Regions from separate parts of the Carboxylicivirga fragile genome, predicted to be linked through region 3. Evidence: riboswitches for the same ligand, from Rfam matches in the RefSeq annotation. Region 3 holds a riboswitch; each other region holds the start of a gene.
What was found. A riboswitch is a leader RNA that binds a small molecule or an ion and turns the genes downstream of it on or off. The one in region 3 is predicted to bind cobalamin.

Region 1: it holds a riboswitch for cobalamin, as region 3 does, so the genes downstream of both, ACRD7B_RS09465 (sirohydrochlorin cobaltochelatase) here and ACRD7B_RS00385 (TonB-dependent receptor) in region 3, are expected to answer to the same signal.
Region 2: it holds a riboswitch for cobalamin, as region 3 does, so the genes downstream of both, cobT (nicotinate-nucleotide--dimethylbenzimidazole phosphoribosyltransferase) here and ACRD7B_RS00385 (TonB-dependent receptor) in region 3, are expected to answer to the same signal.

Annotation. Positions count from the first base shown of each region.
Region 1 is NZ_JBNGOY010000017.1:57,664-61,928, forward strand. It holds gene rpsA (30S ribosomal protein S1) at 1-1,481, shown strand, start outside; gene ACRD7B_RS09455 (STAS domain-containing protein) at 1,497-1,850, shown strand; gene ACRD7B_RS09460 (ribonuclease Z) at 1,857-2,774, shown strand; cobalamin riboswitch at 2,863-3,055, shown strand; gene ACRD7B_RS09465 (sirohydrochlorin cobaltochelatase) at 3,318-4,256, shown strand.
Region 2 is NZ_JBNGOY010000099.1:256-4,520, forward strand. It holds gene ACRD7B_RS22515 (permease) at 1-1,291, shown strand, start outside; cobalamin riboswitch at 1,321-1,514, shown strand; gene cobT (nicotinate-nucleotide--dimethylbenzimidazole phosphoribosyltransferase) at 1,606-2,643, shown strand; gene ACRD7B_RS22525 (adenosylcobinamide-GDP ribazoletransferase) at 2,701-3,504, shown strand; gene cobC (alpha-ribazole phosphatase) at 3,501-4,079, shown strand.
Region 3 is NZ_JBNGOY010000001.1:78,352-99,119, reverse strand. It holds gene ACRD7B_RS00465 (YgiQ family radical SAM protein) at 1-776, shown strand, start outside; gene ACRD7B_RS00460 (DUF4197 domain-containing protein) at 874-1,611, shown strand; gene ACRD7B_RS00455 (DsrE family protein) at 1,651-1,992, shown strand; gene mnmL (tRNA modification radical SAM protein MnmL/YtqA) at 1,987-2,925, opposite strand; gene ACRD7B_RS00445 (AI-2E family transporter) at 2,943-4,010, opposite strand; gene ACRD7B_RS00440 (hypothetical protein) at 4,499-4,747, opposite strand; gene ACRD7B_RS00435 (N-formylglutamate amidohydrolase) at 4,870-5,577, opposite strand; gene ACRD7B_RS00430 (Crp/Fnr family transcriptional regulator) at 5,623-6,291, opposite strand; gene ACRD7B_RS00425 (ATP-binding protein) at 6,423-7,307, shown strand; gene hcp (hydroxylamine reductase) at 7,421-9,052, shown strand; gene nrfH (cytochrome c nitrite reductase small subunit) at 9,186-9,770, shown strand; gene nrfA (ammonia-forming cytochrome c nitrite reductase) at 9,786-11,300, shown strand; gene ACRD7B_RS00405 (alginate export family protein) at 11,383-12,642, shown strand; gene trpB (tryptophan synthase subunit beta) at 12,705-13,943, opposite strand; gene ACRD7B_RS00395 (YncE family protein) at 14,183-15,271, opposite strand; gene ACRD7B_RS00390 (PKD domain-containing protein) at 15,457-16,767, opposite strand; gene ACRD7B_RS00385 (TonB-dependent receptor) at 16,791-18,716, opposite strand; cobalamin riboswitch at 18,815-19,031, opposite strand; gene ACRD7B_RS00380 (methyl-accepting chemotaxis protein) at 19,103-20,768, opposite strand, start outside.

The sequences.
Region 1 (4,265 bases), on a different contig from region 3:
AGAAAGCCAGAGCTCTTCGCTCATGGGATAGAGTTAATGAAGCGTTGGATAACGATGAAGTTATCAAAGGTTACATCAAATGTCGTACTAAAGGTGGTATGATCGTTGACGTATTTGGAATCGAGGCTTTCTTGCCAGGATCTCAAATTGATGTGAAGCCTATTCGCGATTACGATATGTATGTAGGTAAAACTATGGAATTCAAAGTGGTTAAAATTAACCCAGAATTCAAAAACGTAGTTGTATCTCATAAAGCTCTTATTGAAGCTGAACTTGAGCAGCAGAAGAAAGATATTATTTCTAAGCTTGAAAAAGGTCAGGTTCTTGAGGGAACAGTTAAAAATATTACATCATACGGTGTCTTCATTGACCTTGGTGGTGTTGATGGATTGATTCACATTACTGACCTTTCTTGGGGACGCGTTTCGCATCCAGAAGAAATCGTTCAGTTGGATCAGAAATTAAATGTAGTAATTCTTGACTTTGATGATGAGAAGAAGAGAATTGCACTTGGATTAAAACAATTAACAGCTCATCCTTGGGATTCGTTAGATACTGAGATGAAAGTTGGTGATGTTGTTAAAGGAAAAGTGGTTGTTATGGCTGACTACGGCGCGTTTGTTGAAATCGCTGCTGGTGTTGAAGGTCTTATCCACGTTTCTGAAATGTCATGGTCACAACACTTACGTAGCGCTCAAGATTTCTTGAAAGTAGGCGACGAGGTAGAGGCTATGGTATTAACATTGGATCGCGACGAGCGTAAGATGTCTCTTGGTATTAAGCAATTAAAAGCTGATCCATGGGAGAAAATCGAAGAGAAATATGCTGTTGGAAGCAAGCACAGTGCAACCGTGCGTAACTTCACTAACTTCGGTGTATTTGTTGAGATTGAAGAAGGTATTGACGGATTAATCCACATCTCTGATCTTTCTTGGACTAAGAAAATCAAGCACCCAGCTGAATTTACTGCTATTGCAGAGCAAGTTGAAGTGGTTGTACTTGAAATCGACAAAGAAAACCGTCGTTTAAGCTTAGGTCACAAGCAATTGGAAGAGAATCCATGGGATGTATTCGAAACTATCTTTACAGTTGATTCAGTTCACGAAGGTACTATCGTTGACATCTTCGACAAAGGTGCTGTAATTGCATTGCAGTATGGTGTTGAAGGATTTGCTACTCCTCGTCATTTAGTGAAAGAAGATGGATCAGCTTCTAAAGTTGACGAAAAGCTTGATTTCAAAGTGATTGAGTTCAATAAAGCAGCTAAGCGTATCATTCTTTCTCACTCTCGTGTATTCGAAGATGGTAAGAAGGGTGAAGAGGTAGCAGCTAAGAAAGCTCAAGCCAAAACAACGAAAAAAGGCGTGAAGAAGTTGAATGATAACTTAGAAAAAACTACTTTAGGAGATATTTCTGATTTAGCTGCACTGAAAGATCAGTTAGAAGCTAGCGAGAAATCACCAAAAGAAGATAAAAAATAAGTTAAAATAATAGGAATGGACTTCAAGATTGATAAGTTAGATGAATTTACTGTAGTTCAGGTGCTGAAAGAAAAGTTGGATACACATGTGGCTCCAACTTTAAAATCAGAACTGGTACTCTTATCTGGTAATGGTGAAAAGAATATTTTACTTGATCTGGGTAAATGTAATTATTGTGATTCATCGGGTTTAAGTGCAATTCTTGTTGCCAACCGATTGTGTAAAAATGCCGATGGTGCATTTGTGTTAGCAGGCCTTCAGCCAGCCGTAGAACGTTTGATCTCGGTTTCGCAGCTCGATTCTGTTTTAAACATTGCACCTGCACTTGATGATGGTATTGAAATGATTCGTAAAGCAATTGAATCGTAGATATTGATGAATAACTTTTCGGTAACCATACTCGGAAGTAATTCAGCATTACCAACATCAGATAGATATCCAAGCGCTCAGATACTTAATGTGTCTGAGCGCTTTTTTTTGATTGATTGTGGTGAAGGAACGCAGATGCAATTGCGAAGGAATAAAGTAAACTTCTCCAAGATTCACCATATTTTCTTATCTCATCTTCATGGAGATCATGTATTTGGTTTAATGGGATTGATCTCTACTTTTGGATTACTGGGCCGTACTGCTAAATTACACATCCATGCACATTCCGATTTAAAGGGCATCTTACAACCGCAGCTCGATTATTTTTGTGCTGATTTGCCGTATGTTATCGAATTCAGTGATTTGACATATGATGAGAAGGTGCTCATCTATGAAGATAAAAAAGTAAAGGTTGAATCTTTTCCTTTATCGCATCGCATACCAACCTGTGGCTTTAAGTTTACCGAACAGCCTAAAGAAGCTAACATACGTAAGCCAGCTATTTTTAAGTACGATCTTCAGGTTCGAGAAATAGTAGCCATAAAAAATGGTGAACCTTTTACTGATGATCAGGGTAGAGTGGTGCCTGAAGAAGAACTCATTATTCCTGCTCCCAAACCACGAAGTTATGCGTATTGTTCTGATACAAAGTATTATCGGAAGTTAATTTCTCACATTCAAGGGGTTGATTTACTCTACCACGAAGCCACTTTTATGCACGATTTGAAAGCGCTCGCTAAGTCATCGATGCATACCACCGCCAAACAAGCTGCTACCATTGCGCGAGATGCGGGAGTTAAGCAATTACTGCTAGGTCATTTCTCAAGCCGTTATCGCGATCTACAGCCACTACTTAAGGAGGCTAAGGGCGTATTCGAGAACAGTTTACTGGTTAAGGATAATGCTGTTTTTGAAGTTTATTAAATAAGCACAACCTAGAGTTATATATCTGATTATTTAGTGTGGATTTAATTAAAATTACACTTTTGTTTATATAATTAAATAATTAATTATACATTCGCGGCAGTTTTGTGTTTGACGAGTATCGCACTTGTCAATAAAGGGAATTCGGTGCAAATCCGAAACTGTACCCGCAGCTGTAAGCTCCACAAAAATGTTTAATACTACAAACCACTGTTATTTATAACGGGAAGGTGCATTAAACAGGAGTAAGTCAGAAGACCTGCAAAACGAAAACTATTGTGGCGTAAACAATTTCGGGTTAAGATTTTACAACACGCAGTATTTTATTTGAATACATATTTTAATGACACGGTTTTGTATTGTTGCAGTATTGCAATGGTGTGTTTCTGTTCGCATTTTGCAGCTAAATATATTTGCTGTAAAAAGTAGATTGGAATGCACCTTATCAATTGTAAGAAAGGCCTTTGTACCTCCCGGTATAAAAATGCCCAAGTCCTCGTATTTCTCAAATCACATTTTTAATCTATCCCAAATTATTTTAAGATGAATTTATTTAAGCAAGCACTACTATTCATAAGTATAAGTTCATTATTCTGTACTTCCTGTTCTTTCTCAGAAAAAGAAAAGAAACAAGTACAAACAAAAGAAGCCATTGTACTTGCCACCTTTGGCTCCTCGTACGAAAATCCGCAAGCAACATTTAAGACTATTAATAAATGTGCTCATGAGCATTTCCCAAATCAAGAAATTCGCTGGGCTTACACATCCAATTTCATCATAAAAAAGTTGCGCGAAGGAAGGGGACAGGGCAGCTTGAATGGTAAAGAGATTCGTATTTACACACCAGCTGAAACTTTGGAGCAATTGATAAAAGAGGGCTATCGAAAAATTTATGTGCAGTCACTTCACATCATTCCAGGTGAGGAGTATGATGAGTTGTTGGAGGCCACTAAATTAGTTGAAAATAGATATCAAGATGTTGATATTGTGATAGGAACACCTTTGTTGACTTCTGAAAAGGATATTAAGGAAGTGGCACATGTACTGGCTAATAAATTTAGTGAAGAAATTAAACAAGGTCCTGTACTATTTATGGGCCACGGTACGCCTCATGAAGCAGACGCCAAATATACCAAGCTACATGACGAGCTACAGAAAATCAATAGCGACTTTTATGTAGGTACTGTTGAAGGCATTGGATTTGAAGATGGCTCATTAGCCATAGGAAGTATTATTTCAAGATTAGATCAATGTACTACTAAAGCCACAACGCTTTGTATTACTCCATTGATGTCGGTAGCAGGCGATCATGCCTGTAACGATTTAAACGCTGATACTGGCGAAACCGATCCTGCCGAACAAAGCTGGAGAGAGCAACTGGAGGCTAAAGGTTATACCGTAAATGCCAATATGAATGGTTTGGGTGATTATTCCGAAATCAATGCCATTTGGATGAGTCATCTTGAAGAGGTAAGAAAGTAACAATTGGAT
Region 2 (4,265 bases), on a different contig from region 3:
TCTTTTAGGTTTCTTCTTTGCAGGCGTGCTTAAAGTTTGGTTTCCTCAAAGATGGATAGATCGTTATATGGGTAAAAGTAATTGGATGTCAGTAATCAATACGGCAATTCTAGGCATTCCTCTCCCACTTTGCTCTTGCGGTGTTATTCCCACCGGAATTTCCTTTTATCGTAATGGGGCTTCTAAAGGTTCTAGTGTTTCATTCTTAATTTCAACGCCTCAAACAGGTGTAGATTCCATTATGGTAACATACTCTTTACTCGGCTTACCATTTGCAATTATACGTGTAATAGTGGCTTTAATAACCGGAGTATTAGGTGGAGCCGCTACAAATGCCACAGCCAAAGAAGATGATGTCAATACCAATGATGGCCCACAATCCTGTGAGAATGATAAAATGGGTACTCATCAAGGTTGGTTTGGAATATTTCGTTATGGTTTTTATGAATTCTTGATGGATATTGCCAAATGGTTAATAATTGGAATACTGATTGCTACTTTAATGGCTGTGATAATTCCAGAAAACTTTTTCACGAATTACCTCGATAACGAACCCATAAGCATGTTAGTGGTATTATTGGCTTCCATACCATTGTATTTATGTGCAACTGCTTCTGTACCTATTGCCGCAGTATTAATGCTCAAGGGACTTTCCCCCGGAGCTGCATTAGTACTATTAATGGCTGGCCCAGCAACCAATGCAGCCACAATCACTGTGATAAAAAAAGTTTTTGGCAATCGTACTTTAATCTCCTACTTGGGCTCTATTATTCTTGGCGCCTTGTTTTTTGGAACTCTGATCAATCACTTCCTTCCACGTGAATGGTTCCTTATCAACCAACACACCGAACATCTAAGTCACTCGCACGAACTATTACCAAACTGGCTACAAATCGCGTCTACCATAATACTTGTTGGCTTAATTATTAATGGATATATAAGGCAGTATATCAATAAAACAAACTACAATAAGTCAGTAAAAATTAAAACACAAAAACTAAACTCCTCAGTACTAAATAAAGCACATGAACCTTTGAATAACGCTCCTCAGTTTACATCCTTTGCTATGGCTAAACCTATCCAAAGCAAAACATTTACAGTAAAAGGAATGACCTGTAGCCATTGCAAAGCAAGCGTTGAATCTAACCTTATCAAACTAAATGGAATCAGTAAAGTTAACGCATCTCCTCAGAATAATCAGCTTGTAATTGAGGCAAGTAGCTTTGACTTGGATCAAATTAAAAGCACCATTGAGTCACTTGGTTATGAGTTTATCCAAGAGAATAAATAATTCTGCCATCTGGCTATCAATTATTATTTCTATTTTTGGAACATAAAGGTGCAAACGCTTAAAAAGGGAATCTGGTGCCTCATTGAGAAATCCAGAGCTATCCCCGTAGCCGTAAACCCACTTTCACATTAGTGAAGTGATGTTATTAAATACCACTGTTATAATAATGGGAAGGTAATAACATCAGGGTAAGCCGGAAGACCTGCCTTTTATTCAACTTCGGGGTAAAGTGATTCTAGAATAGCACTTACATAGCTGTGTCTATTTGTATAATCCTCCCTCCTGAAGATTTAAAACTTATTTAAATTTAGAAAATGCAGGAGTTTAAAATTGAACAAGTAAGCAATCAGCTGAATGAGTCTATTCAGAAGAAAATTGATTTAAAAACAAAACCTTTAGGTGCCCTTGGCGCGCTGGAAAAAATTGCATTTAAAGTCTGTCAGATTCAACAAACACTTAAGCCAGAATTATCTAAACCAAGCATTCTGGTATGTGCTGGTGACCATGGTGTAACTGAAGAAAAGATTAGCCCTTTCCCACAAGAGGTTACGTTTCAAATGGTCATGAACTTTTTAGGTGGAGGTGCTGCTATTAACGTTTTTAGCCGCCAACATGGAATACAACTCTTAGTGGCTGATACAGGCGTTAATTATGATTTTGAAAGCAACACCAATTTGCTTGATCTAAAAATAAGGAAGGGAACGCGTAATTTTGCCGTTGAACCAGCTATGACCATTGAAGAGTGTAAACAGGCTATGGAGAATGGTGCGCAGCTTGTTGATAAACTTCATTCAGAAGGATGCAACATTATTGGTTTTGGCGAGATGGGAATTGGAAACACAACCGCAGCGGCAGCCTTACTTTGTAAATACACAGACTGCACAGCAACAGAAGCTTCAGGTGCAGGAACAGGATTAGACAAGGAAGGTATTAGCCATAAAGCACAAGTAATTGAAAAAGCACTGCTTTTACATCAAAACACGAGCTCACCGATGGATATACTTGCCACTTTTGGAGGTCTTGAAATTGCAACTATCTGCGGAGCAATCTTAAAAGCTGCTGAATTGAAAATGATCATTTTATCAGATGGTTTTATTGCAACTTCCGCATTACTGGCAGCCCATGCAATAAATCCCAATGTAACCGATTATTGTTTGTATGCACATCAATCTGAAGAACAAGGCCATAGATTGATGCTTCAACATTTAAAGGCAGATGCCATCTTACAGTTGGGCATGCGACTTGGAGAAGGAACAGGGTCAGCCATAGCTTTTCCATTGGTGCAGTCTGCCGTGAATTTCATTAATGAAATGTCTAGCTTTGAAGACGCTGGAGTAAGTAATGTTGAGTAATAAATTATAAGCTATTGGCTGATAGCTGTCAGCTAATGGCTTTTTTACAATTTTCAAATGCAAAGACTAAAGAATCAATTTAATCTCATCTTAACTGCCTTTGGGTTCTTTACACGAATTCCGATTCCTAAGAATATCGCTTTTTCGCAAAGTAACCTAAATAAATGTAATCGCTATCTCCCAATCGTTGGTTATGTAGTTGGAGCAATTTGTGGATTAATTTATATTACGCTTAGCCAATTACTACCCCACTCCGTTTCCATATTATTATCGATGGCAAGCTCTATTCTTTTAACGGGAGCCTTTCATGAAGATGGCTTTGCAGATGTGTGCGATGCCTTCGGAGGTGGCTGGACAAAAGAGAAGATACTGACTATAATGAAAGACTCTAGAATTGGAGCCTACGGAGCTGTTGGTATTATTCTATTGTTATTCACAAAATTTTCAAGTTTAGATGCTATCCCTTCAAACAAAATAGTAATTGCATTAATTGCCGCGCATGTACTAAGTCGCCTAATGGCGGTTAGCACAATGCACAGCCTATCATATGTGCGTGAAGATGAAACTAGCAAATCTAAACCAATCACTAAATCGCTTCATTCGAAGGAAATTTTAATCGCCTTTTTCATCTCGCTTCCAGTTTTATTCTTATTCAACGATTTAAGAATACTGCTAGTTATTATTCCTTTAATTCTTTCAAAATATTTATTGGAACGTTATTTTAAGAAATGGATTGGCGGCTATACTGGCGATTGTCTTGGAACCATTCAGCAAGTCACAGAGTTGGTCGTTTATTTAACCATCCTTTCAATCATTCATATGGATGCCTCGAATAACCCATTTAATCAATTATTCAAATGATAGAATTACTATTGATTAGGCATACAACGCCAGATGTGAAAGAAGGCACATGCTACGGCCAAATAGATTTAAATTGTCATTCTTGTTTTGATAGTGAAGCGGATGATATAAATCAAATATTAACTGCATCAAAATACAGTCCAGATATTATATTTAGCAGTCCTTTAAAAAGATGTAAATTATTGGCTACACATCTTTTTCATGCACAGAAAGTATACCTTGATGAAAATTTGAAAGAATTAAACTTTGGAGATTGGGAAGGTATGTTTTGGAAGGCTATTCCTAAAAATGAGATTGATGTATGGGCTGAGAATTTCGTATTACAAAGTCCACCCAATGGTGAATCGTTTAAGCAACTTCTAAAGCGTGTTGAGCAATTTGAGAAACAAATGGTAAATGGAAATAGTAAAAAAATTGCCATTGTAACGCATTCGGGTATTATTCGTGCTTTTCTTATGAAATACTTAAATATACCAGCCAGCAATATATTTAATCTGCATTTAAATTATGGCGCTATTGTAAAGATAAGCATCCATGACGATGATTATCACCAAGTAGAAATTATAAAAGGATAAAAAAACCACGAAGGTTCCAAAGGGCTTCACGAAGGAACGCTAAGGAACACTAAGGAAAAACTTTGTGAGACTTTGTGAAATACCTTAGTTCCCTTTGTGGTAAAATATTAACCACGAAGGCGCACTAAGGACAACACCAAGTAACGCTAAGGAAAAACTTCGTGAGACTTTGTGAAACATCCTTTG
Region 3 (20,768 bases):
AACGTTGTACGCGCCCTTCATGTATCCATCCAAATATTTGCACAAACCTAAATACTAACCACAGCGCCATGACCGACATCTACAAAACTGTGGATGGCATGAAAAGCATAAAAAAAGCTTTCATCGGTAGCGGTGTGCGTTATGATATGCTCTATAATAACATGGCTTCGACCGAAGATAAAGAAAGCCATAAGTTATACATGGAGCAACTAGTAGGAAATCATGTAAGTGGTCGCTTAAAAGTGGCACCAGAGCACACATCTGATCAGGTGCTTAGTGTGATGCGTAAGCCAAGTTTTAAGTTATTTCATAAATTCAAACTTGATTTTGATCGTATAAATAAGGCTAAAAAACTCAATCAACAGATCATTCCTTATTTCATATCGAGTCATCCGGGAAGTGAAGAACTGGATATGGCAAACTTAGCTTGTGAGACGCACGATATGGACTTTAAACTGGAACAGGTTCAGGATTTCACGCCTACTCCAATGACGGTTGCTACCGTAATTTATCACTCAGGCTATCATCCTTACACATTAGAAAAAATGTATACGCCAGTCTCGAAAAAAGAGAAATTACAGCAGCGTATGTATTTATTCTGGTATAAAAAGGAATACCGTCAACAAATTGAGGATAGACTCAAAAAATTAAGTCGCTTTGACATTATTAAAAAGCTTTTTCCAATTAAGGAGCAAGAAAATATGCCTAAAACAGGAAAAAAGAAAAAGCCACATAATAAAAACAAGAAGAACAAATCAAAGAAAAACTATAGATAACGTACTATGAAACGAGCCATGAGAAAAGTTCTCTCACAAAGTGGGAATGACTCAAGAGCGAGTTCCATGTAGCCATTGAAAAATAAAATATAGACGCATGAAAAAAATCTACATCGCCATTTTGACACTTGCATTAACAGCCTGTGCAGAGTTAACCACGATCATGGAATCCTATCCAGTTAATTTACCACTGACCGAAGCAGAAGTCGCTAATGGTTTAAAAGAAGCATTAAGAGTTGGGACAGACTCGGCCTCGGCACATTTGGGAGCCCTCGATGGATATTACGGAGATGAATTGGTAAAGATCGTACTTCCAGAAGAAGCTGATATTATTGTGGATAATATTTCACGAATACCAGGTGGTGATAAATTGGTTGAGGACGTTGTAGTACGTATTAATCGTGCTGCTGAGGATGCCGCTAAAGAAGCTGGACCAGTATTTTGGGGAGCAGTTCAAAAAATGACTATTGCCGATGCCTTCAATATCTTAAACGGAAACAACGATGCTGCCACTCAATATCTGAGAAAAAGTACTTATGATGAGTTGTTTAAGTTATATAATCCAAAGATTCAAAACTCACTTGATAAAGAAATAGTAGCCGGTGTGTCAACCAATGAGTCATGGGAATCATTAACTGGTAAATGGAATGGCATTGCTAATTCAACCATTGGTAAATTCGCTGGTTTGGAAGGTGTAAATACAGATCTAGATCATTATTTAACTGAAAAAGCACTAGATGGCCTCTTCATAAAAATTGCTCAAGAAGAGCAAAATATCAGACAGGATCCAATGGCGCGTGTCAATGATATCCTGGAAAGAGTTTTCGGAAGCTAGATTAGCTTCATAACCATGTATAACCTAACTTTTAAAATAATGCAAGAAAATCATCTATTGCAAATAACACGCTATGGCATGGGTCATGGCGATGCCGAATTAGCTATAAAGCTTGTAGCTTCTTATTTTAAAATTTTAATTGAAGACAAACGTTTACCATCCATCATTACGTTTTACAATGAAGGCGTGAAATTATTAGCTGCAGGTAGTCCTGTCATTAGTCTTATGCAAGAAGCGGAGAAGCAGGGTGTGAAATTATTGGCTTGTAAAACCTGTTTGGACTATTATCAAATAACGGATAATATGGCGGCTGGTGTTAAGGGAACCATGATGGATATTATAACCCTTCAAAGCGAAGCGGCCAAGGTGATCAATCTATAAGGCCTTTCCCTGCCAAGTATCTCTGACTTTAAGGCGTTTCTCTACTTTAGCTACAAATTCAAAGTTTTTTATACCCCACGCTGGTGCAATTAATAAATCAGCTGGGGCTTGACTAATAAAACGTTCAACAACGATACGCGGATCCAATAATTCAATAAAATCAATGACTAGCTCCACAAATTCATCAGCCGTGTACAAAGAAAAATAATTAGCATCCTTAATATATTGATTGGCAAATAAGCTTCCTTTTACAATTTGCAATTGATGCAGTTTGAGAAAACTGATTGGTAATTTTGACACTTCTGAAGCATGGTGTAATATTTGCGAACGTGACTCACCAGGTAAACCCAATATCATGTGCAAGCCGATTGGAATATCAAGCTCATTAATCCTATGACAGGCATCAATGGTCTCTTCATGCGAATGACCGCGATTGATTACTTTTAAAGTCTCTTCATTGGTTGATTCGGCACCCAATTCAATAGCCACGTAGTATTTCTTTTGAAGATTTTTCAAGTAAGCCAATAAATCATCTGAAATACAATCGGGACGTGTTCCTAAAATTAAACCTATAACCTTAGGATTGGCCAAGGCCTGTTCATACTTATTGATTAAATCCTTGGTATCGCCATAGGTATTACTATAGGCCTGAAAATAGGCCAGGTAATTCTGTGCTTGATATTTGGGCTGAAAAAAGGAAATTCCCTTCTCTATTTGCACTTCAATGGTAAAAGCGGTATCGCAATAAGCAGGGTTAAATGTACTATTATTACAAAATGCACAGCCTCCTACTCCTTTGCTTCCATCCCTGTTAGGACAAGTAAAACCTGCATTAACAGATATTTTCTGAACACGTTCTCCAAAAGTGCGTTTAATATAGGTGCTGTAATCGTTATAGCGCTTCTCAGTTCCCCACACAAATTGCTTTGTCATTTATTAAACCAGGTTAATTACAAATTAGATTCTTTTTTCTGATATTGTATTGCTGTGCCCGAGCCTGACATGAGCGCTGCTATCACTCTCGTGTTAGGAAATTGTTCTAATATTATCTTCAGAAAAACGGTCATCGGGATAGACATTACCAATCCAGGTATACCCCATATGTATCCCCATAACATCAACATAACAAGTACAGTGACCACGTTTAAGGAAAATGTTTTTCCCATAAAAATAGGCTCAAGAACCCCTCCCATTATTACTTGCACACCGGTTATTACAATAATAAAAAACAATAAGGTACCGGTAGGGTCTAACTCAACAAATGCAAAAAGAGATAACAGCGCCACGGAAACAACTGAACCAACCATCTGCACGAAGTTAATAATGAAGGCAAAAAGTCCCCAAAAAACTGGAAAACTTACATCGAATAACAGACAAGCTATACTAAAACCAACACCAGTGAATAAACTTATAACAAACTTAACTAGCACAAATTTTAAGATGTCTTTCTCAATCTTCATAAAGGTTTTAACCGAGGAATATCGACGTTTAAGTACTGTATTATTAAGTAGTTGTTGAAAATTGATAGATTCAGATAAAAGCAGAATAACAAAAAAAGCAGTCATCAAGGTCATAGAAATGGTACTTCGGATAAACCCAAAAGTTGATCCGAAATTGGCAAGGTTTCCATCTCCCTTCATATAATGTTGAATGACACTCTCTCCTTCCAATCGTTCAATACCAAAAAATGCTTCAAGACTGGTTATTAACCCTAGTACTTTGTTCTCAGCTTTATTTAAAAAGGAATCTTTAGCTGCTAATATTTCATTACTGGATATTTGAATCAACTCTCCCCCAATCTTTAAACCACCAACTATAATTAATATGACAATGAGAATACCTATCCATTTGGGCACATGTTTACTTTTTAACCAACGCATCATTGGCAAAAACAACAAGGCAATAAACATTGACATAATCAATGGAATAAAAATAAAAGAAAGTATTTTGAGCAAATAAAAAACGAGTGGCACTACTATTATCAATAAAAGTGCGTTTGTTACTTTTAAATCTTTCATGGAATACAGTGAAAAAACCTAATTAGAATTATTACAAAGTTATACGATTATTGCATTTTGACGAATGGATTTAGTCACTTATCACTTATTAATTTTACTTAAGAAAATATTTAACTCACTGTTAGTACATTATGAACATTTATCAATAATGAATTCTTTTAAAAAATCCCCAATTGGTTTCGTTAAACCAATTGGGGATAAGTTTTTAAAAATCGTCCTATTTATTAATAAAAACGTTGCGAATATAGTGGTGAAGCAGTACAGAAAAATGAACTATTATGATTTTATGACAAGAATCATATTTGAGGTGCAAAAAAAGAGGTTAAACCATAAATAATTAATGGTTTAACCTCAAACTAAACCAAAGGTATAGTTGTGTTTATCTTAAACAAAAAGTCTACTCTTGTTAGTACAAAGATAAATGCTCAAGTGTTCAGAAAAATGAACGGACATCAAGTATTCCCAGAATAAATATGAATTTAATACCTTTAAATATCATTTACCACCTCTATAGGGTTGTTTACCACTAACTTTTTATCACTTGAGTAGCAATAGCTCTTTTTGCGATGATCATATGTTATGGGAACACCTAATTCTTTTATTTCCTCGAGAAGTTGGAAAATACATGTTCGAGACGTGCCAATACGTTTGGCAAACTGCTCTGCTGGTCCTGTAGTTTCTTTGTCAATTAATGCTGAAGCTCTTTTAATTACTTCAAATTTTTCAATAATTCGCATGCTTGGTTTGGTTATGTTTAAGCTTTAAGGGCTCACGGGTTCAAGCAATAAATTAGGACGACTAAAGAGCTTCAAAGGTGAGAAATACAATTTAAATGTCAAATTATTTAGGTAAAAAATATTTAAAATGATGATAAAAGCCATGTTTCGCAAGCTGCTTTGAAGCTTTCAGCAAGTTTTTTCCGAACTTCTGAATCATAGGCATGCTTTTGATTTAATTCAAACTCAATTCCCAAATACAAGTCCTCTTCTCTATCACGATAATAACGAACATGCCCATCTGGTTTACCTCTATAAGGGTAATTGAAACGAACTCTAAAATCCGGCATTAGTTTGTTTATTTCATGTTTCCATTGTTTAGCAAATGTCTTTTCATTGCTCCTACCAGGATGATATAAAATACCACAGTCTGTATGTCTAATATCGCCATTTAATTCAGGTGTGAAAGAATGAACTGATACATGTAATACTGTTGTTCTAAGAAGCCATAATCGCCTAAGTTCTGCTTCGAATTTATCTCGATATGCATGGTAATATTCCTTAAGAACTTGTTCCTTTTCAATAGGACCTAAGTTTTTTGAGAATTCTGAAAAAAGTGTTCTTCGATATAGCGAACGGTTGATATCAACAAGTAAACGACTAGTCGTAGCAACCTGGCAATATGAGACTTCATTGTTTTTAAAGGATTCATAGAGATCTGCAGCTCCAATGTCATATCCACGATGGGTTTTTAGAGTTTTCTGAGCAGATTTAAATAAATATTCATACTCTTCAGGAACCACATTGCCACCATGTTCACAGCTTAAAATAATTTTTTTTGAAGGCTTCATAAACAACTAATAAATAATTGACACATCTTCAAATTGAATAATTAATTACCCCTTTTTAAGCTGTTGAACCAAAAGTTTTCGATCCAAAATACGAATGCTTTTTCCTTTGGCTTCAATCAAACCATCGTTATGCATATCCCTAATTGCTCTACCTAGTGAAGGACGAGTTACACCAAACATATTAGCCAATTCTTCCTGACTTTTGGGAAGTATAATTTCGCCATCGACTGGACCTATTAATTGAAGTAGATAATGTGCCAATTTGCCACGAATGGTTTGAAACGATAAAAACCTAATTTTATCAGATAAGAATTGAGCACGATTTGAAATTATATCCATAAAGTTTTTCAGAAATACTGCACTCTTTTGCAGAAGCATGATCATCGATGCTTTTGGCAACTTAAAAATCTCCACATCATTGTTGGCCACAATATTCACAGGACAATGGTTGTTTTGACCGAATATAAAAGCAATAGCTAAAGGTTTGGGAGGCTCAATGTCTTCAATCTTTATTGACTTGCCTGATGGATCCATCATTTCACCTTTCACACTACCTTTTAACATTATCATTAACGAATTACATTCATCACCTGCTTGAGCAATCATTTGCCCTTTTTGGTATTTCTTAATTTGATAATGAATATCCTTTAATAAAAAACTAAGTTCTTCGTTATTAATGCCTTTGAATAAAGGACACTTGCTAAGTATTTCCATATTCGAGTATTTTGGTGCCAAAATATGAATTAATTTCCACTTTGTAACATATGTTACAGCATCAACTCATAACACACCCTACATTTGCAGTATAAAAATAACAAGAAGCATTCACAATAAAAATACAAGCCATGCTAAGAGAAGTTGTAAAAATAGATGAAGATAAGTGTAACGGATGTGGTGTTTGCATTCCAGAGTGTCACGAAGGAGCTTTGCAAATTATCGATGGTAAAGCACGGTTGATTAGTGATTTAATGTGTGATGGATTAGGGGCATGTTTGAACCACTGCCCTGAGGGTGCGATGGAAATTGAAAAGCGAGAAGCTGAGCCTTATGACGAAATTAAAGTAATGGAGTTGATGGTTGAGAAAGGGATTAATACAGTTGTAGCTCACCTTAAACATTTAAAAGATCATAATGAAACAGGATTCTTGAAACAAGCCATTGGCTGGTTAAAAGAAAATGAAGATAAATTATCATTTAAAGTAGATGACGTTATTCGTCAGGTACATAAACCAAAAGTATCAGTTATGCAACAAGGAGGACCAACAGGAGGCGGATGTCCAGGATCAGCAGCCAGAACCATTGAGCGACCAGCAGATGTAGCTACTCCGGTAGCCAGCGGTGATTCACCATCTGAATTACGCCAGTGGCCAGTTCAAATGCACTTGGTTAATCCAATGGCACCTTATTTCAGAGAAGCTGATATGGTATTAGCCGCAGATTGTGTTGCCTTCTCAATGGGTAATTTCCACAGCAAATATTTAAAAGGACGTGCTGTTGGTATAGCATGTCCTAAATTAGATGATGGACAAGATACCTATGTAAATAAGCTTGTTCAGATGATTGATGATGCCAAAATAAACACGCTTACGGTTACCATTATGCAAGTACCTTGCTGCGGTGGCTTACTAGCAATGGCTAAGCGTGCTGTTGAAATGGCAACTCGTAAAATTCCTTTAAAACTGGCCATTGTATCAATCGAAGGCGAAGTATTAAGCGAAGAATGGGTGTAAATTTAGATGACTAGATCAATAGATCTTAGACTATAGGCTTAATGACTAATGATAAAAGATTAGTCATTACTAAGAATAAAATCAACAATTAAACCAAAATAAAGAAGAAAATCATGAGTATGTTCTGTTATCAGTGTCAAGAGGCATCAAAAGGCGTAGGCTGTTCTATTAAAGGAGTTTGTGGTAAATCTCCAGAGGTATCAAACCTGCAAGATTTATTAGTATATACGGCAAAAGGTGTAGCTGTTTTAAGCCAATTGGCTGATGAGAAAGGTATCGATACAGCTAAGGCGAACAAGTATCTTATCGACTCATTATTTATTACCATTACAAATGCCAATTTTGATAGTAATAAGATTGTTGCAAAGATCAAAGCTGGTTATGCCATTCAAGATGAGTTAAAGGCTCAGGTTGACGCACCTGCCGACTTGCACGATTCTGCTGTGTACCGCGGTAATGATGTTAACGACATGGAATCTAAAAGTTTGTTGATCGGAATTCTTTCGACTGAGAATGAAGATATCCGTTCGTTAAAAGAGTTATTGACCTACGGATTGAAAGGTATGGCTGCTTATGGTGAGCATGCTTGGAACCTGGGTTATGAAAATAACGATATTTACACATTCGTGAAGAAAGCATTGGTTGCTACTATTACCGAAGGAATTGGAGCTGATGAGTTATTACCTCTTGTATTAGAGTGTGGTAAATATGGCGTTGAAGTAATGGCTTTATTAGACAAAGCTAACACTGAAACATACGGTAACCCAGAAATTACCAAGGTAAACATTGGTGTTGGAACTAAGCCAGCCATCCTGGTTAGTGGTCACGATTTACGCGACTTGGAAGATCTTTTGGATCAAACCAAAGGAACAGGTGTTGATGTGTATACGCACAGTGAAATGTTACCTGCACATTACTATCCTAAATTTAAACAGTACGACAACTTTGTAGGTAACTACGGAAGCGCTTGGTGGCAGCAAACAACTGAATTCGAACAATTCAACGGCCCTATCTTATTTACAACTAACTGTATAGTTCCTCCAAAGGATTCTTACAAAGAGCGTGTTTATACAACTGGTGCTTCTGGTTTCGATGGATGTGTTCACTTTGCTGATCGCGTGAACAATGCGCCTAAAGATTTCTCTGCAATTATTGAGCACGCTAAAAAATGTGCTGCTCCAACAGAAATTGAAACTGGCGAGATTGTTGGTGGATTTGCTCACAATCAAGTATTACAATTAGCTGATAAAGTTGTTGAAGCAGTAAAAGGTGGTGCCATTAAGAAATTTGTTGTGATGGCAGGTTGTGATGGACGTATGACCGACCGTAACTACTACACTGACTTTGCAAATGAATTACCAAAAGATACTGTTATCCTAACTGCTGGTTGTGCCAAATACCGCTACAACAAATTACCTTTAGGTGATATCGGTGGCATTCCTCGTGTATTAGATGCAGGTCAATGTAACGATTCATACAGTTTAGCTGTTACAGCACTTAAGTTACAAGAGGTATTCGGACTGGACGATATTAACGATCTACCAATCGTGTACAACATTGCATGGTATGAGCAAAAGGCTGTAATCGTATTGTTAGCTCTTCTTTCACTAGGAGTTAAAAACATCAACTTAGGGCCTACATTGCCAGCATTCTTATCACCTAATGTGGTAAATATATTGGTTGAAAACTTCGGAATTGGTGGAATATCTACCGTTGAAGAAGATATAAAAAGTTGGATTGCTTAAGTCTACATAATGCATACTATTAAGATTTAATATAAACTATTGATTACCTGCACATAGATTACTATGTGTGGGTAATTTTTTTTATTTTTATTAAGTAGTATTTAATTACCTATTAACTAAATCAAATGTGTTTATGAAAAAGAAATTTTTTGATTTTCTTAAACCACCCGAACACTGGAAGGTCCCTGTCATTCTTGCCTTAGGCATATTTTTTGGCTTGGGCTTTTACTTGTTTTATGTCGCCAGGGCTCACTCCTATTTATCGGATGATCCTAAAACCTGTGTTAATTGCCACATTATGGCTCCGCAGTACGCCACATGGAACCACAGTGCTCATCGCGAGGTGGCAACTTGTAACGACTGCCATGTGCCGCAGGACAATGTGTTGAATACATATTACTTCAAGGCAAAGGATGGTCTGCGTCATGCGTCAGTATTTACTATGCGAGGCGAACCACAGGTTATTTTTATTAAAGAGGAAGGTCAGCATGTAGTACAACAGAATTGTGTACGCTGTCACTCTCATCTTATTACCGATGACAAAACCTTGGCGAAGGTTCCTGATGTTCATATGAACATTCAAGATCGCTTTTGTTGGGAGTGTCACCGTGAAACGCCACATGGCCGAGTTAACAGTTTATCCAGTGTGCCTCATGCACGTGTGCCGGTACCCGAAAGTCCGCTGCCAGAATGGATAAAAGAATTAAATAATGAATAACTAAAATCTAAATATATGAAACCTATTCGCGAACAGATTAAAAATAAACCTTGGTTAGGTTGGGCCATGTTCTTAATAACCATCGTTGTAGTGTTTTTATTAGGCTTACTTGCTTCGTCGGTGATTGAACGCCGTGCAGAAGCTGTATTTGCTTATACGCCAAAAGTAAAACATGCGCCTACGGAGCCTCGTAACGAAGTATGGGGACAGAATTTCCCGAAGCAGTACCAGTCGTACATGAATACTAAAGACACGGTATTTGCCAGTAAATACAACGGTGCAGCTATGATTGATATGCTCGAAGTAGATCCACGTTTAGTTGTGCTTTGGGCTGGTTATGGTTTTGCTAAGGATTATAATCAAGGCCGTGGACATATGTATGCTGTTGAAGATATTCAGGTATCATTACGTACCGGCGGGCCAACTGAAGAAAAAAGAAGCCCGATGCCAAATACATGCTGGACTTGTAAAAGCCCGGATGTGCCGCGCTTAATGAAAGAAATGGGACCTGCCGAATTTTATAAAGGTAAGTGGGATGAAAAAGGACACGAAGTAATGAATAACATTGGTTGTGCCGATTGTCACGATTCGGAAACCATGAACCTTAAAATTACTCGTCCAGCCTTAGTCGAAGCATTCGAACGTATGGGTAAAGATATCGATGAAGCGTCTCATCAGGAAATGCGTTCATTGGTTTGTGCTCAGTGTCACGTTGAATACTATTTCAATAAAAAATCTAATCCAGGTTCACCATACCTAACTTTCCCATGGGACAAAGGTATGTCGGTTGAAGCAATGGAAGAATATTACGATGAAATTGGTTTTGCTGATTGGACTCATAAATTAAGTAAAGCACCTATGCTAAAAGCACAGCACCCAGGTTACGAAGTTTATTTAACGGGTGTTCATGCTAAGCGCGGTGTTTCTTGTGCCGATTGTCACATGCCTTATAAGAGTGAAGGTGGACAAAAATTTACGGATCACCACATTCAGAGTCCATTGAACAACGTAGCTAACTCGTGTCAAGTATGTCACCGCGAAGAGACCGCTAGTTTAATTGAAGATGTTTACGAACGTCAGGATCGTATCATAGAAAATCGTGATAAATTAGAAGAGCTAATCGTTCGCATGCATGTGGAAGCTAAGTTTGCTTGGGACAATGGTGCCACTGAAGAGCAAATGAAAGATATCTTAACTGACATTCGTCATGCACAATGGCGTTGGGATTATGCTGCGGCCAGCCACGGTGGTTCATTCCACTCGCCTGTTGAAACGAGTCGTGTAATCTCAACTGGTATTGTTGTTGCTCAGGAAGGAAGACTTAAGTTAAGTCGCTTGTTAGCTTCAATGGGACATAACAAAGAAATACCTTACCCAGATATTACTACTAAAGCAAAAGCTCAGGCATTCATTGGTTTACCTGTTGAAAAGTTGCAAGAGGAAAAGAATGAGTTCTTGAAAACTATAGTTCCTAAGTGGGAAGCAGAAAAAGATAAACGTGAAGCTACTTACGAAACTTCATTGAACTAATAATCGATAAGAAATAAAGGCAGAATATTGGGAGTATTGCACTTCTTTAGTTCTGCCTTTTTATTAATCTACAATTACAACTATGAATAAAAAATTAATATTTCTAAGCATCTGTGCCCTAATGTTAAGCATTGGCAGTTTTGCACAGGTTAAAATATCGGCTGAATTACGTCCACGTACGGAATTAAACCAAGGTGTTAAACAACCAGCTTCCGACGGACAAGAAGCATCTATTCTGACCAGCCAACGTACGCGTTTAAACCTTGATTTTAAGAACGAAGTATTTGCTGTTGGAGTTGTTTTTCAGGATGTTCGCCTTTGGGGGCAAGAAGCTCAGTTAACAACTAATGGAAATAATGTTACTTACATCCACCAAGCTTGGGCCGAGTGGTTTATGAGTGATAAGTTTGCTTTAAAAGCCGGTCGTCAGCAACTGGTTTACGATGATCACCGTATATTAGGTAGTGTTGGCTGGGCACAGCAAGCGCGTTCGCACGATGTTGCTATTTTTAAATACAAAGGAACTTTCAATGCGCATTTAGGCCTAGCATATAACAACTCAAATATGCACGATAACTTTTACTTGGGACCTGATGCATACAAAGCCATGCAATATCTTTGGTTAAACCATAAAACGGATAGTTATTCAGGTAGTGTTCTATTCTTGAATAATGGTAAACCTTATGCGAAAGAAACAGACCCTAATACTGGTGAAATGATTAAACAAGGTATTAGATACAGTAAGACCTTAGGTACCCACATTAAAAGCAAAATTTCGGATGTAAAATTGGTAGGTAATTTATACTATCAATTTGGTGAAGACGCTGGTGGTAAAGATATTTCAGCGCTTAACTTTTCAATTGATGCAAACATGCCATTGGGTGATAAAGCGTCTATTGGTGCAGGTTATGAGTTACTATCAGGTACCGACCAAAGTGAAAACGAGAAAAATAATACATTTGCTCCATTATATGGTACCAACCATAAGTTTAATGGATTTATGGATTATTTCTATGTAGGTAACCATGGAGGAACTAGTGTTGGATTGAACGACATTTACGTAAAAGGTCATATCAAACCTGGTAAGGTTAAATTTAATGCTGCAGTTCACTTTTTTAGTGCAGATGGCGAAATTAGTGATCACAGCAAAGGTTTAGGTACTGAAGTTGATTTATGGTGTGCATATTCACACAAAGGTCAGGTTCAACTCGATTTTGGTTACTCTCACATGTTTGCTCAAGATGCCTTATATGCAATAAAAGGTGTTGAGAAGAATAGTACAGGAAACCACTGGGCTTGGGTTCAGTTAACCTTTAAGCCAACTTTATTTGAGAAGAAATAATTTTCAAATTATGATATAAAAAAACCGGAAGCGTGAACTTCCGGTTTTTTTATGATTAATAATTATGCTTTAATACCATACTGCTCGCCAAACTTCTCAACCACATAATCGATATCCTTATCTCCTCTTCCTGATAGATTCACAAGAATTGTTTGATCGGCTGATAAGGTAGGTGCTAATTTCATGGCATAAGCAACCGCATGGGCACTTTCTAAGGCAGGAATAATACCTTCTTCACGAGCTAATTGCATAAAAGCATCAATAGCCTCTTTATCATTAATACTTTCGTAATTAACGCGCTTAAGATCTTTTAAGTAAGAATGCTGAGGCCCAACACCAGGATAATCCAAACCACTTGCCACCGTATTAACTGCAGCCGGTTCACCTTTTTCATCCTGTAATAAATAACACTTGTAACCATGAATCATTCCTGGTTTACCATGTGTGAGTGTTGCAGCATGTTCGCCGGTCTTGAAACTTGTTCCTGCTGGTTCAACACCATAAATATTAACGCTTTCATCGTTTAAGAAAGCCGAAAATAATCCAATTGCGTTTGATCCTCCGCCAACGCAAGCAACTAAGTTGTCAGGTAGCTTTCCATTAATTTCATTGAACTGTTCCTTGGCTTCGCGACCAACAACCGCTTGAAAATCGCGTACCATCATTGGGAACGGATGAGGGCCAACCACCGATCCAATGGCATACAGTTGATTAACAGGGTCGCCCATATAGGCTTCAAAAGCTGAATCAACCGCTTCTTTTAATGTCTTTAATCCATGTGTTGCAGGAATAACCCGAGCACCAAGAATTTTCATTCTAACCACATTGGGATGCTCTTTGTAAATATCTACTTCACCCATGTAAATATCACACTCTAAGCCAACCAAAGCCGCAGCTGTAGCTAAAGCAACGCCGTGTTGCCCGGCACCAGTTTCGGCTATTAATTTCTTCTTACCCATTTTCTTGGCCAACAAGGCTTCGCCAAGGCAATGATTAATTTTATGAGCTCCTGTGTGATTTAAGTCTTCTCGCTTGAGGTAAATTTGGGCGCCACCTAGCCGTTTAGATAAGTTTTGTGCATGAAACACTGGCGATGGTCGTCCGGTATAATGTTTTTGAAGTTGAAATAATTCCTCCTTAAAAACTGGATCATCCTTAATCTTCTGATAAGCCTCAGTAATTTCCTGCATAATAGGTTCGAGCATAGGTGGCACAAATCGGCCGCCAAATTCGCCAAAGAACCCATTTTCATCAGGCATTACCGCAGTGCTTAATTCTGCTTTGTCTGAATTCTGATTCATTTTTAGTGATTTAATTATAAAAGAAAAGCCACAGGTGGAACCTATGGCTATATAAATTTATTTGTTAGCTGATCCACTTAAATACTATTTAAGTAGCGCCACCAATATGTATGTTTTAAATTATTTTTCATTTTGTACTGTTTTGAACAAGTATACAGTTTTTGATTCTGTTCACCAAGTTTATGATATAAAAAAGCCCCGTATTACACGAGGCTTAAAATTTATAGCTATTACTATTATTAGTAATTGTACTCTATCTGAATTGGGTTAATACCTACTGTATATTCTTGACCCAAATAATGATCATCTTCTTTGGTGTCAAAAACAAGTAGTTTTCCATTACTTCCATCTACTTTATATAAACCCTGTAGTTTTCCGGTGCGTGATTCAAATGCGATAGAATATAAGGTCGCATCTTTGTATTTACTATCGTCATGCATCGCCCCACGATAATCCGATTCGTACACACTCATACGGTGAGTTTTACCATGAACAAAATAAAGATGTCTTCCGTCAAGCGATGTAATTATCGCATTCTTACCGTGATCTTCCTGATTTAAAAAAGTAACTCGTTCTTCGACGCTATGAGTCAATACGTCACCACCCGTAACGCGACTAATTACGTATAAACTTTGATTCGAACCTGCTGCATCACCATCACAATACACCCAAATATTTAAATCAATATCAACGGCCATATCAAAAGGGTATCCGCCTACTTCAATGGTTTCTACTAACACATCATTAGTCATATCAATGATGCTAACCGTGCCGTCCATCTTATTTGCCACATATAAGTATTTTCCAGCACTCACTAATTTATCAGGACCAGCACCCACTTTAATTCTTGTATCTGTCACTTCAAAACTTTCAATATCAACCTTAGTAACAACATTATCATCATCACCTTCGGAAATTCCATCTCCACAACTTACATATGCCCAATTGCTATTAGCTATAAGTATATCGTTAGGATGTGAAAGTTCATCAACATTACCAATAATACCATAGGTACTCATACTCATCGCTTCAACTTCATCACGTTCAGGAAAAACAAAGAAGCCCAAACCACTTGTATACTTATCGGTTTTTTTGACTTTAAAAACTGATACGTTAGCCCCTAACTCATTTCCATTGTTTTTTGATTTAAACAAATTGTTAGTGACTATTTTCTGCTCATAATCATAGCGACTTAAAGTACTGGTTTCAGAATCTCCTTGATTCAAAACGAAAGTACCTTGACTATCATTTAAAGTGAATGTATTGATATCTTTACATGCAGTAAATAATAATAAACTGATGGATAGTGTTAGGAATAACTTATTCATATTCGTATTCAATATTTTAATTTAAATATATTCAACATTTAGTCATGTCAAAAACGGTATCAAAGATATTATTCCTTTCTTAATTATTACTTTATTCTATTTAAATAATATCATTTCACAAAAAGAAAAAAGGGAAATAAAGCATCAAATGCATCATTTCCCTCTTCTCTATAATCTATTTATATTTATTCAATATCAAACAACATCATTGGTGCTATACCAACTCCAATGCTCTTTTTCTCTACTCCATCCTTAGAATAAACTTTAATTTGACCAGACTCGGTTGTACTAGGTGAAATAAATACGTTAAGGTCGTCGTTTAAATTATTAACTCCAATACCGTTAATACCAAACAAACCTTCTACAATATTAGAGCTTTCAAATGCCTTTGAAGCAACATCAAAAACGGCAACAGCTCCAGTAAGCTTCCAACTAGAATCGTACGCTGAAGTCATTACATATAATTTACTAAAATCAGTATTAGCTGCCATAACATTAACATAAGCTGCGCTAATCCCCGATAAAGGATACATCGTGTAGGTGTCATTCTGAGTATTGATATGCGCCAATCCATCTTGGTCAGCTGGTGTGCTGAAAGAGCTAACTACCGATACGAAAATATTTTCTGATGGATCTTTAGTAATATAAGAACATACACCAGGCATATCAATGTAGGTAATAGCTTCAGATGCCATGTCAATAACAGCCACTTTTTTATCGTAATTCAAAGCTGCATATAATTTACCATTAGCAATTTCTAAATCTTCCGGGCCACCGGCAAGCATTATTTTACCGATAACGGCATCGGTTTTAGTATCAATTTTAAGAATGTACGATATTGAAGCATCATTCCAAACTTCACCACCCCAGCAAGAAACATATAAAATATCATCGTGTGCAATACAATTTCGCGGTTTAATTACTTGATCAGTAATACCGTTATTCGACTGAATGAATGTTGCAGCATCAACATATGTAATGCGGTCAACATTGTTGCCCATAAAATAAATCTTATTACCATATTGATAAGCACTTTGTGCATTTGATGTCATTATGGTATTATTCCTTAAATTATAATAGTCAAAAACAGGCACCGACGCTGTTTTCTTATCATATAAAGTAATGGAACTTTTAGTACCGTTATAGCCACCATAATTCAGTACATACGCATATTCACCAACATAAACCTTGGTTTGAAATTGCTCAGTTTTTTCACCATTTGTTGCCACTAAAGTAACTGTATATTTCCCATCAGCTGCATATGTGTGTTCCGGATTCTGATCTTTTGAGGTAACATCATCTCCGAAATCCCAAGCATACTCAGTTGCCGATGTAGATGAGTTTGTAAATTCAATTGCTTCACCAGCTTCAACAACATTGGCGGAAGTAGTAAATCCAGCACTTAAAACAGGAATTGTTTCATCTTCGCTACATGATGTAAAACCAAGGCTTAATGTTGTAAGAAGAAAAATTAAGCTAAAAAAATTCTTTTTCATAAGAAGTTAATTTATAGTTATGTTTATTTAAATTTATATGTTACACTTAATCTACCATTGATTCGAGGCATTGGATAACCCTCAGAGGATTGATAGTCTTTATTTAGAATATTATTTAATGATGCCGCAAAACGAAATACATGGTCATCATTTACTTTGTACTTATAACTCGATTGAAGATTTACTAAGGTGTACGCTGGAATCGTATTTTGCTCCTGAGAGGTATATTGTTTATGCGTGTAATTAAAATCAAAACCAGCCGATAAATCCTTATAAATACCACTAAGATAAAAGACTCCCCTATGTAAAGGAACGTACTCCAATTGCCGTCCAATTGCCTTATTCTGTCCCGAACTTGAACCAACAACCTCTGCACGTTCAACAGGGTTATAAGAATAATTAAGACCTGTGTTAATCGTATACTTTTGAACATGAATATCCCAATTTGATTGAGCCTCAATTCCCTTACTTACGACGCGCTGAACATTATCCGCCTCCCAGCCATTACTGCCATTTATCCATAGTAACCAATTGTCAACATCTAAATAAAAAGCATTTACTTTGATTGTGCCAGAAAGACCATCAATACAGTAACTAAACTTTGATCCAAGCTCGTAATTTATGCCATCTTCAGGTTTAAGATTTGGATTGCCACCTGGCACCCAATAGCGATCATTGAAAGTTGGGACACGGTAGCTTTTAGATACATTACCAGTAAAACTAAGTACGTATTTTTCTTTGGCAAGCGCATTATAAGAAAACCCGACAGCAGGTGTAAAAGGCACATCAAAATCAGTTACAAAGGCTTGGCGCAAATTAACAGATACGGTTAATTTATTAAAGAAATTTTGATAATACGAAAGGTGTATATCGGTCCAATCTTCTCGTTTTAAGTCGGTATTATAAGCGTATACTTTTGGAAAAATTGATTTAAAATTAACCCCACCTTTAAAACTACTGCTATTGGTTATTTTATATTCTCCATCCCCATTGAATATTAAACGCTGCGTTGATATTTTATTAGTAGAATGATTATGAACTGAATTGTCGTAAACATATCCGCCACCTAACTTATAATGCAGTTTCTTTTTTTCATTTTTATATTCTGTCCACAATCGAACATGATCATCACTTAAAGTTTTACGCATATTTGGTTGAAACGCATTGGTTTGCATGTTTTGTTGTATCTCATGCCAATCACTCTCAATCCATGCTTTTAAAGTAAAGGTCTCATTAGTATTAAGTTTGTAATTAAACTCTTGAATCACGCCTTTATTCTCAACTGATGCATTTCGTTGAACATCCTCTCCAAATGCACCGTTTTTCTCAAAATCATGCGTGGTATTAAAAAAAGGAAAATTATTTTTTTTCTTATAATAATAAACTCTTGTAACGCCTTCCAACTTACCGTTGCCATAAAACAACTTAGTGCCATATAATTCTTCATCAAACGACCCAAAATCAATCCTTGCTTCAGCTTTAAAACCATTCACCCAGTAATTATTCATCCCTAAATGAATAGCGCCACCAATACTCCCCGATCCGTTAACCACCGAAGCGCTTCCGTACTGAAGACCAATTTCATCAAATAAATACAAGGGTACATTGCTTAGGTTGGAACTTCCCAGCGTCATTGAATTAATATTAATTCCACCAAAGTTGATACTTGTGTGATCTGGTGATGTACCTCTGACCCGAATTGTGGCTAAAGAACCAGCTGTACTTTTTATGGCAAAGGGTGTAAACCGCAAAATTAACTGATCAAGATTTCCACCTTGCATTAATTCAAACTGTTGTTCTGGGACCTTTTCAATCTTTGAACCTGCCTGGAAACGGCTAATACTGGTTCCAGTAACAACAACTTCTTCCACATTCACTGTATCTATAATTTGTCCGTTTGCAAATGCAACGCACACAAAAAATACAATTATCAACAGCTCTTTTTTCATCACCTCTTAATCGGTCAAATAAAAACTGTTCTACAAACGAAAGCTACGATGAATACATCTTGTATAACATTGCCTTGCACTTTATCCGAATGCTTTGAACAATTAAGTTTATATTGGTAGGTCTTCTGACTTGTCTTGACTACTAACCGCCTTCCCGTTGTATCTATTAACAGTGGCATTGTTGGTTGTAGCATGCTATTCCGTTTTCTCGGAATCAAGACTTACAGCAGCGGAAACTGTTGCCGACTTTCACGGCATTCCCTTTTATCGCCAGGTAATGATTTTACCTCTTGAACCAATTTGAGCGCAAATGTATATGAATTTTTATTCTCAAAAAATATATTACCCTTTTTTAATTGAAATAAAATACACTTTTGTCTTAATATCTATTTCTCATCCTTAATTGAAAAAAAGGCAATCATCTCTTTTAGGTCATTGGCTTGTGATGATAATTGTTCGGCACTAGCCGCTAACTGCTCACTAGATGAGGCATTAAGTTGGGTCAGGTTATTTAATCCTTGTACAACCGAATTAACTTGCCCAGCCCCTTCTAATTGCTCCGCGCTAGATACAGATATTTCTTTGACCAATTCAGTGGTTTTATCAACTTCGGGTACAACACCAAGCATGGTTGAGCTCGATACTTCAGCCATTTCCAATCCCAGTTGAGTTAAATTAACTATTTCATTGGCAGCATTTTTACTTAGTTCAGCCAATTTTTTAACTTCATTGGCAACCACAGCAAACCCTTTGCCTTCGGCTCCCGCTCGTGCTGCTTCAACGGCTGCATTAAGAGACAATATATTGGTTTGATTCGCAATTTCGTTTATGATATTAATCTTTTGGGATATGTCATTTGTAAAAGCCACAAGCTTTGTTATTTTTTCATTTACAATTTGGATATCCTCATGCACTTTGTTTGATTTCTGTTCCGTATTTTGAGCGTTGTGAGCATTCTGTTCAATATTACTTACCATCTCTTCCATTGTCGATGATACCTCTTCTACGGAAGCTGCTTGTTGAGTGGCTCCTTCGGACAACTGCATGGATGTTGACTTAACCTGATCGCTCGCAGATACTATGTTCTCCGATCCTTGAGATATTTCAGCCACCACTTGTTTCAATTTTGTAATCATGTTCTCCAAAGATTGAGCTAAACGCCCAACTTCATCTTCTTGATCAAGATGTATACTTGAAGACAAATCGCCTTGCGCCACTTTATGCGCTAATTCAACACTCCTGTTAAGAGGTTTAGTGATGGAATTGGTAATTAATCGAATGGCAATTACAAATATGCCAACACTAAGCAGAAGCACAATAATTAGAACAACCAGTTTCTCGTAAATGCCACGATTGTATTCTGACTTAAGATAGGATACAGCGACAAAAGCCTCAATGCGCGGAATGTATTCGTAATATAAAATCTTACCTATTCCCTCATAAGTGTAATCGATTCGGCCCTTCTCCTGCCCCGAATTAAGCATCTCTTGAAAAAACGCTTCATCTGATTTATTGGTACCTTCGCCAACGGGATGTACCAATACTGTACCATCTTTAGCAATTAAAAAAGGAAATCCTGAATCGAGGTAAACCTTACTAGCAAACACATCCTTGATGCTCGACATGTCTTTTTCTTTAAACCCTACATACAAAATACCTTGCACAACTCCTTCGATAATGATTGGTTCGTAAGCCGTTAGATACCAATCATCAACAACAAAAGCTCTACCTTTAAAGGTCTCTTTAGCGAGAATGGCTTGTATAACCGGAGAATCGTTTGGAATAAAGGTGTTAACTCCGCGTTGCCCCTGCTTATTATAAACATTGGTGGAAATGCGTAAAAACCCCTGAGGAATGCGCTGAAAGATGGTAGCGGTACCATTAAGCATAGTACCTATTTCATCTACAAAAGCATAATTCTCATGAACACGTGTATTAGCATGTAAAAACTCTGGAATATCAAGCTCCAGGATTTCACCTGTTATTTGATTTTTAGCCTTAACGCTTAATAAATTATCTGAATTAAGTTCTACACTACTTTGGTAGAAAAAT